3 regions of the Planococcus sp. MB-3u-03 genome follow, and region 3 is predicted to be linked to each of the others. Evidence: riboswitches for the same ligand, from Rfam matches in the RefSeq annotation. Region 3 holds a riboswitch; each other region holds the start of a gene.
The links. A riboswitch is a leader RNA that binds a small molecule or an ion and turns the genes downstream of it on or off. The one in region 3 is predicted to bind thiamine pyrophosphate.
Positions count from the first base shown of each region.

Region 1 (2,267 bases), 100 kb from region 3:
CGCTGAAACGTTCGGCCTGGACAAAGAGCGGTATGTGCCAGTCATGCTTCTCACGATTGGTAAAGCCGCCAACGAAGGCTTCCAGTCGTACCGCTTGCCGGTCGAGACGACCACGACCTGGAGCTAAGCCAGCCAATCTTGAGTATTCGGTATTTATGTATTATATTTGACTGGTCAATGAATAGTGGGCACAGCTATCAATTGACTTCATCGATTATTTAGGAGGTCTTTCTATGCCGTGTTCATTTTCAAAGCAGGAACAAATGCTGCACCAGTTTAAGGGCCTGACCAATCAGATCAGCCCAAAGTTCGAGCGCTGCACAGGTATCAGTGCGTCACGCTATGAATTATTGTCCCAACTGTATAAGGTGGATGAAATCAATCAATCGACGCTTCAAAAATTGGTCAATATCGACGGCGCCGCGATTACGCGTCATTTGAAACAGCTAGAAGCGAGCGGAATGGTCACGAAGCGCAGAAATCCAGAGGACAACCGCGTGATTTTTGTCAGCCTGACCGATGAAGGCCGCGAGCGCATCATCGAATACCGGAAAGAAAATATGGGCTTCGTTAAGCAAATGCTCCACGATTTCACGTCTGAGGAAGTGGATGCGCTAAGCGATATGCTACAACGTATGCAAGACAATATCGTTGATTATTAAAAAAATATAAATTAAAGGATGGCGAAAACATATGATGATTATCCACGCACATTTGCAAGTAAAACCTGACCAAGAACAAGCGTTTTTAGATGAAGGCAAAACTCTTATTGAAGCATCGCGTCAAGAACCAGGCAATGTACAATACGATTTGATGAAATCGGTCGAGCAGGACGGCCATTACACGATGGTCGAAGTATGGAAAGATGCGCAAGCAATCGAAGCCCATAACGCGAGCGAGCATTTCACGGCATTTTCGAAAAAAGCAGCCGGATTCATGAGCGCGCCGATGGAACTCAAAGTCTATAGCGGTGAAGCTGTCCCAATGTAAGAAAAACTTGTTTGTTCAAATGAGATGCCAGACAGTGCTTGAACATCTCGGTGAACTGTGACAAGATAGACCTTGAAAGACAAATGCTAATTTCATAAAACACATGTGGGGAATCGGTGTTGCCGATTGAGAGAATATCCGTGAGATATTGACCCTTGGAACCTGAACTGGCTAATACCAGCGGAGGGAACATATTCAAATCGGTCTATTCTGCGATGATATGCGCCCAAGGTTTCTATAACCTTGGGCGCTTTTTTGTATCCGCAATTGGATATGTCCCCTGAATCAGCTCCTGAAATCATCTTTTATGAATTCATTCAGAGGGGGAAACAAGATGAAAAAATGGACGATTGCCATTGCGCCGGTATTGCTGCTGGCGGCATGTACAGACGAAGCGGAAAATCCGGGCAGCGATGTGGCGAATGAACAACAGGGATTACAAGAAGTGACGATGGTGTTGGATTGGACGCCAAATACCAACCACACCGGATTGTATGTGGCGCAGGAAAAGGGCTATTTTGAAGAGCAAGGGCTCGATGTCGAAATCATCTTGCCGGGTGAAGCGGGCGCCAATCAATTGGTCGCCTCCAACCAGGCGGAATTCGGCATCGGGGCACAGGAAAGCTTGACGGAAGCGAGAGTCCAGGGAATCCCGATCGTCTCGATCGCGGCGCTCATCCAGCACAACACGTCCGGATTTGCATCACCTAAAGACAAAGGCATCGAATCGCCGAGTGATTATGAAGGGAAAACTTACGGCGGATGGGGCGCGCCGGTCGAAAAAGCAGTGCTTGGGTCCATCATGGAACAAGACGATGCCGATGTGGGAAAAGTCGACATCGTCAATATCGGCAATAGCGACTTTTTCACAGCGGTCGAACGCGACATTGATTTTGCGTGGATCTATTACGGCTGGACGGGAATTGAAGCCGAACTGCGCGGCGATGAATTGAACATGCAGTATTTGACGGACTACTCGGACAAACTGGATTATTACACCCCGATTCTGATGACCAATGAAAACTTGATTGCAGAAAATCCGGAAACCGTTCGTGCATTCACCAAAGCAGTGTCGCAAGGCTATGAATTCGCCATCGATGAGCCGGAACAAGCAGCTGAGATCTTGATCGAAGCGGTACCAGATTTGGACCCGGAACTGGTGAATGCGAGCCAGAAATGGCTGTCGCCGAAATATCAGGACGATGCCGCGAAATTCGGCGAACAACAAGAGCAAGTGTGGGCGGATTATGCAGCTTGGATGTTCGGCAACGGGTTGC
Region 1 is NZ_CP025135.1:1,664,986-1,667,252, forward strand. Features, by position in the region: gene CW734_RS09615 (nitroreductase family protein) at 1-127, shown strand, start outside; gene CW734_RS09620 (MarR family winged helix-turn-helix transcriptional regulator) at 234-662, shown strand; gene CW734_RS09625 (putative quinol monooxygenase) at 694-990, shown strand; TPP riboswitch at 1,087-1,197, shown strand; gene CW734_RS09630 (ABC transporter substrate-binding protein) at 1,325-2,267, shown strand, end outside.
Region 1: it holds a riboswitch for thiamine pyrophosphate, as region 3 does, so the genes downstream of both, CW734_RS09630 (ABC transporter substrate-binding protein) here and CW734_RS10150 (YkoF family thiamine/hydroxymethylpyrimidine-binding protein) in region 3, are expected to answer to the same signal.

Region 2 (2,267 bases), 760 kb from region 3:
CGAACCGCTCGCTTTGAATTCCATGTCAACATCGAGTGTTTCGGCCAGCTGTTCCATCTGGCGGACGATCTCGTCTTTGTCTTGCCCGGGCATGAAGCGGATATCGTAGGACATCTTGCAGATTTCCGGTACGACATTATAACGGTCGCCGGCATTGATGATCGGCAAGTTGACGGAAGGCTGCTCATAGTATTCCGTCGATTCTTTACGGAACGGCAAATCTTTCATGCCGGCATGGAATTTCATCGCCGATTCGATGGCGTTGATGCCTTCCCATGGGCGCGAACCGTGTGCCGGTTTGCCTTTGAATGTCAAATCCATTCTTAGTATGCCTTTTGATTGTAAGCCGATCTTCAAATGGGTCGGCTCGCCGCAAATGACGAAATCGCCGTAATGACCTTGATCGACCAGCCATTTCGATGTATTGCGCCCGCCAATTTCTTCGTCTGTGACGATATGCAGGTGCACTTCGCGCGGCAAGGCGGAAGCATCGAGGTCAACAAATGCCTGCATCATCGCCGCGACCCCGGCTTTCATGTCGGCCGACCCGCGGCCATACAGTTTGTCGCCTTCTTCGATTGGGGAGAATTGCTCTTTATGTCCCGGCACGACGTCGACATGGCCGTTCCAGATGATCTTTTCGGCACCTTGCCCTTTAGCTGCTGTCAGCATGAGGTAGCCGTCATTATCGTGTACTTCGACTTCTTCGCCTTTCGCCTTGAGCCAGGCAGAGCAGAACATCAGCGCTTCATTCGCCCCTTCTTTCGTATCGCTTTCGATTTTGATCAAATCCTTCAATAAATCAATCATTGATCCGGCAGTTTTTAAACTGCCTCCACCACCTTCCACAAAGTTTGCTATTTTCTAACTACCCTAATCCGTTTGGCTGAAACGGCCTTGCAAGCCAAACTTACGTTGTGTACAATACACATAATAGCGGAATAATTGTATGCACCACAAGGGGAGCTTTGGCTGAGAGTGAACGATTAAGTTCTTACCCTTCGAACCTGCAAGTTAATGCTTGCGCAGGGATGTGGATGGAAAACCGGCCCAAGCGGCGCCAGGATCTGTCCTGGCGCCGTTTTTTATATGGTTTTTAAAAACGGCCCTTCTGGTGATGTGCAAATCCAAAAGGAGGCAGTTTGAATGAGAAATAAACGTGTATTGTTAATGGTCGAAATTGCGATTTTTGCAGCTCTCGGCTTTGTATTGGATTTTATCGCCTTTCGCATGCCGCAAGGGGGATCGGTCAGCTTGGTCATGATTCCGATCGTGCTGATGGCATTCCGGAGGGGCGTCGCAGCCGGTGTCGTCACGGGTCTTCTGGTCGGCTTGCTGCAGATTGTCACTGGTTTCATCTCGGTTGCGCCGCTGTCGTTCGGCTTTGTCGTCATGCAAGTCATTTTGGATTATTTGCTGGCATATGGCGTCGTCGGTTTGGCCGGAATGATGCGGGGCCGCTACTTGGAAGCCGTGGAGGCGAAAAAGACCGGGAAAATCATTGTCATGGTCGCACTCGGTGTCTTGATTGGTTCATTTCTCCGTTATGTGATCCACGTCATTACGGGGATCCTGTTCTTCGGCATGTTTGCTGATGGCAATGTCTTCATCTATTCAGCCGTCTACAACGCCACCTATATGATTCCGGTCGCAATTGTCGCGGCCATCGTTTGCTCGTTGCTGTTCATTACAGCGCCGCGTTTGACGCAGCCCGATTCATGATTAAAACCGCCTAGTGATAGGCGGTTTTTTTGATGGATAAAGAAAATAATGAACGCTCTTCATTGGTTATTTATGGGAATTTCCCGAAAGGTATGAGAGGCGAGAGCGGCTTATTCTATGTTATAATGCTCAAATAGAATAGTTTGAAAGAAGGGTCAGTATGATAGCGACTAATGAAAAAGATATTGAAGGTTTGAAAAAAGCCGGACAGATGGTGGCAGAAATCCGCGAAACGATGAAAGCGGCCGTGAAGCCCGGCATCACGACGAAAGAACTCGATGAATTGGGCGGCCGCCTGTTCAAAGAATGGGGCGGGGTCTCTGCTCCGAAATCAGAATACGATTTCCCCGGTTATACATGCATCAGCGTCAACGAAGAAGTGGCGCACGGGATTCCAGGAAAGCGCGTCATAAATGACGGAGACATCGTTAATATCGACGTGTCCGGATCATACGGTGATTATTTTGCGGACACTGGAATTTCATTCGTGGTCGGAGAAGGGCACGAAGCGAAAGAAAAGCTTTGCCAAGCGGCGGAATCCGCAT
Region 2 is NZ_CP025135.1:1,007,598-1,009,864, forward strand. Features, by position in the region: gene CW734_RS06215 (M20 family metallopeptidase) at 1-810, opposite strand, end outside; TPP riboswitch at 950-1,049, shown strand; gene thiT (energy-coupled thiamine transporter ThiT) at 1,147-1,722, shown strand; gene map (type I methionyl aminopeptidase) at 1,883-2,267, shown strand, end outside.
Region 2: it holds a riboswitch for thiamine pyrophosphate, as region 3 does, so the genes downstream of both, thiT (energy-coupled thiamine transporter ThiT) here and CW734_RS10150 (YkoF family thiamine/hydroxymethylpyrimidine-binding protein) in region 3, are expected to answer to the same signal.

Region 3 (2,267 bases):
GTGTAAGTGCGAACGCCGCTTCTGCCCCAAGCCCCTGAATGATGCCTGATAGGATAAGCCTCGGGCCGATCGCGTTGCCAAGCATCACTTCGATAGCAGCGGCCAAGGTTTCTGGCAAAAAAGCGGCACCGGGCTTTCTGATGATGTACATCGAAATGATGGACACAATAAACCAGATGCCGAACATCCATTCATAGGCAAGCGGCCCGATGACGCCTGCCCATAAGTTGCCGATATGTAAAAACAGCAAATAGACAATGCCGAACACGACGCCAAATAATGACATAAGGACAATTTCTTTCAGCTTCCATTCCTTAAGCATGATCCTCACCGCCTGTTTTGTGTGAAGGACTGTTGATGCTCATGGATAGGGTCATCACGAGATGGGGGTGTTTAGCGGAGCGCGCGCTGGAAAAGCTCGTTTCGTAAAAAGAAAAGACCTTATGGATATCCCCGTGGATGCCGCTAGCATAATGCATGGAATCGTTCCATACCCCGAACTCTTTTGCACGTTCCACTTCGCGGTAGATAACTTTCATATAATCGGGATTGTTCATCGGGTAAAGTGCGAATTGGGATGAAACGTATTGCTTGCTGTCGTCTTGGTTTGCCGGTTCATCCGGGGCGTCCAAATACGCATCGCCCGCGGTATCTCCTGGACATCCAGCTGAAAAGGTGCCGGACAGGGCGATATGTTCCTTCGTCTTCGCTGCATGCAGCGTGAGCGCCTTCGCGACATTGAAGACATGCTGTTGTTTGCCCCGGATGACGGTGGAGACATCATCGGTCTGCATCCACACATTGGACGTGTCGATGTCCTTTAACGCGCCTTTGATGATGTTGATGAAATTGCCGCTCATCGGATGCAAGGAAAAGCGAAATCCGACGATCGGGCTGGTGCCGCATGAATATGGTTCCATATGGAATCCCTCCTAAAAATATGCACAAAAAAGCCGCATCCGTGAAGATGCAGCCACTATTCCATATTTCGTAGTCATGTCGGAAAGTCACCGCACTTCCTCACGCAGGTCCTAACCTGATCGAGTCATAAGGGATCGGAGCGAAAGCTCTCATCTCAGCAAAATATGCACCCCCAGTGCAGAAAAACGGTATGCGGTTTTGAGTGTCGGGTTTTCCCGATGGCTAAAGTGTAAGTCAAATACTTTCCCAAGTAAAGGGATTCTACTATTTTCATCGAGAATGAGAAAATGATGGCTGAGGTGAATACTCCCTAAAAAATCGGGTAAACCTAAAGCAGACAAGCATTTGAGGAGGAATCCAATTATTATGGCATCAACAAAAAAATTCCGCGTCGTTTATCATTTCGGCGCAGGCGTCGAAGCGGTCAGCACCGTCGAAGCCGATACCCCGAAACAAGCGGTCAGCGGTTTGGATGCGGATGATTTCCGCGAATTTATCGGCGACAACGATACGTATTACCAATTCAAGATGGACGAAGTCAAAATGGTCAGTGTCTCTGAAGTCACAGACGGACAGTGATCGAATCGACAAGCACAATAGAGAAAATCCCCTGCCGATAAAGAGGCAGGGGATTTTTTTGGTTCATGTTCCGCAATAGGTCTGGTATGGAGGCGTCGAAGGCGGTGGAGGCGCCGTATACGGCTGCTGTTCTTCGGAATGGGCATATGGATTTCGAAGGATATCCAAAAGCTTTTCCATCACTTCATAATCGCCTTGCGCTGCCGCTTCCAGTGCCGCTTCCACGCGGTGGTTGCGCGGGATAACAGCCGGATTCCGGCTTTTCATCAATTCCAGAATTTCTTGTGCTGGGCGGCCTTCTTGTTGCTGGCGGGCTTTATAGCGGTTGTGCCAGGCTTTAAAAGCCGGGTCGTTTGCCAGTTGGGGCTCTTCAACTGCTTCGAAGGTCAAGGAACGGAATGTATTGGTATAATCCGCTTGCTTTTCCTGCATCAATTCCAGCAACGCATCGATCAATTGTTCATCTTCTGGCGTTTCTGTAAACAAGCCGAGTTTTTCGCGCATGCCTGCCAAATATAATTGCTTTTGCGAATTTACATATTCCTCGAGCGCTCCTTGGAGAGACGACAAGGCCTGTTTTTCCGGAATCTCATCTAAAAGAGGAAACAGAGACTCTGCAAAACGCGCTAAATTCCATCCGCCGATGAGCGGCTGGTTGCGATAAGCATAACGGCCGCCAGCATCAATCGAGCTGAAGACCGCGGATTCATCATAGCGGTCCAGAAAAGCGCACGGGCCATAGTCGATCGTTTCGCCGCTGATCGCCA
Region 3 is NZ_CP025135.1:1,765,648-1,767,914, reverse strand. Features, by position in the region: gene CW734_RS10155 (ECF transporter S component) at 1-322, opposite strand, end outside; gene CW734_RS10150 (YkoF family thiamine/hydroxymethylpyrimidine-binding protein) at 315-920, opposite strand; TPP riboswitch at 1,001-1,105, opposite strand; gene CW734_RS10145 (hypothetical protein) at 1,288-1,500, shown strand; gene CW734_RS10140 (protein adenylyltransferase SelO) at 1,564-2,267, opposite strand, start outside.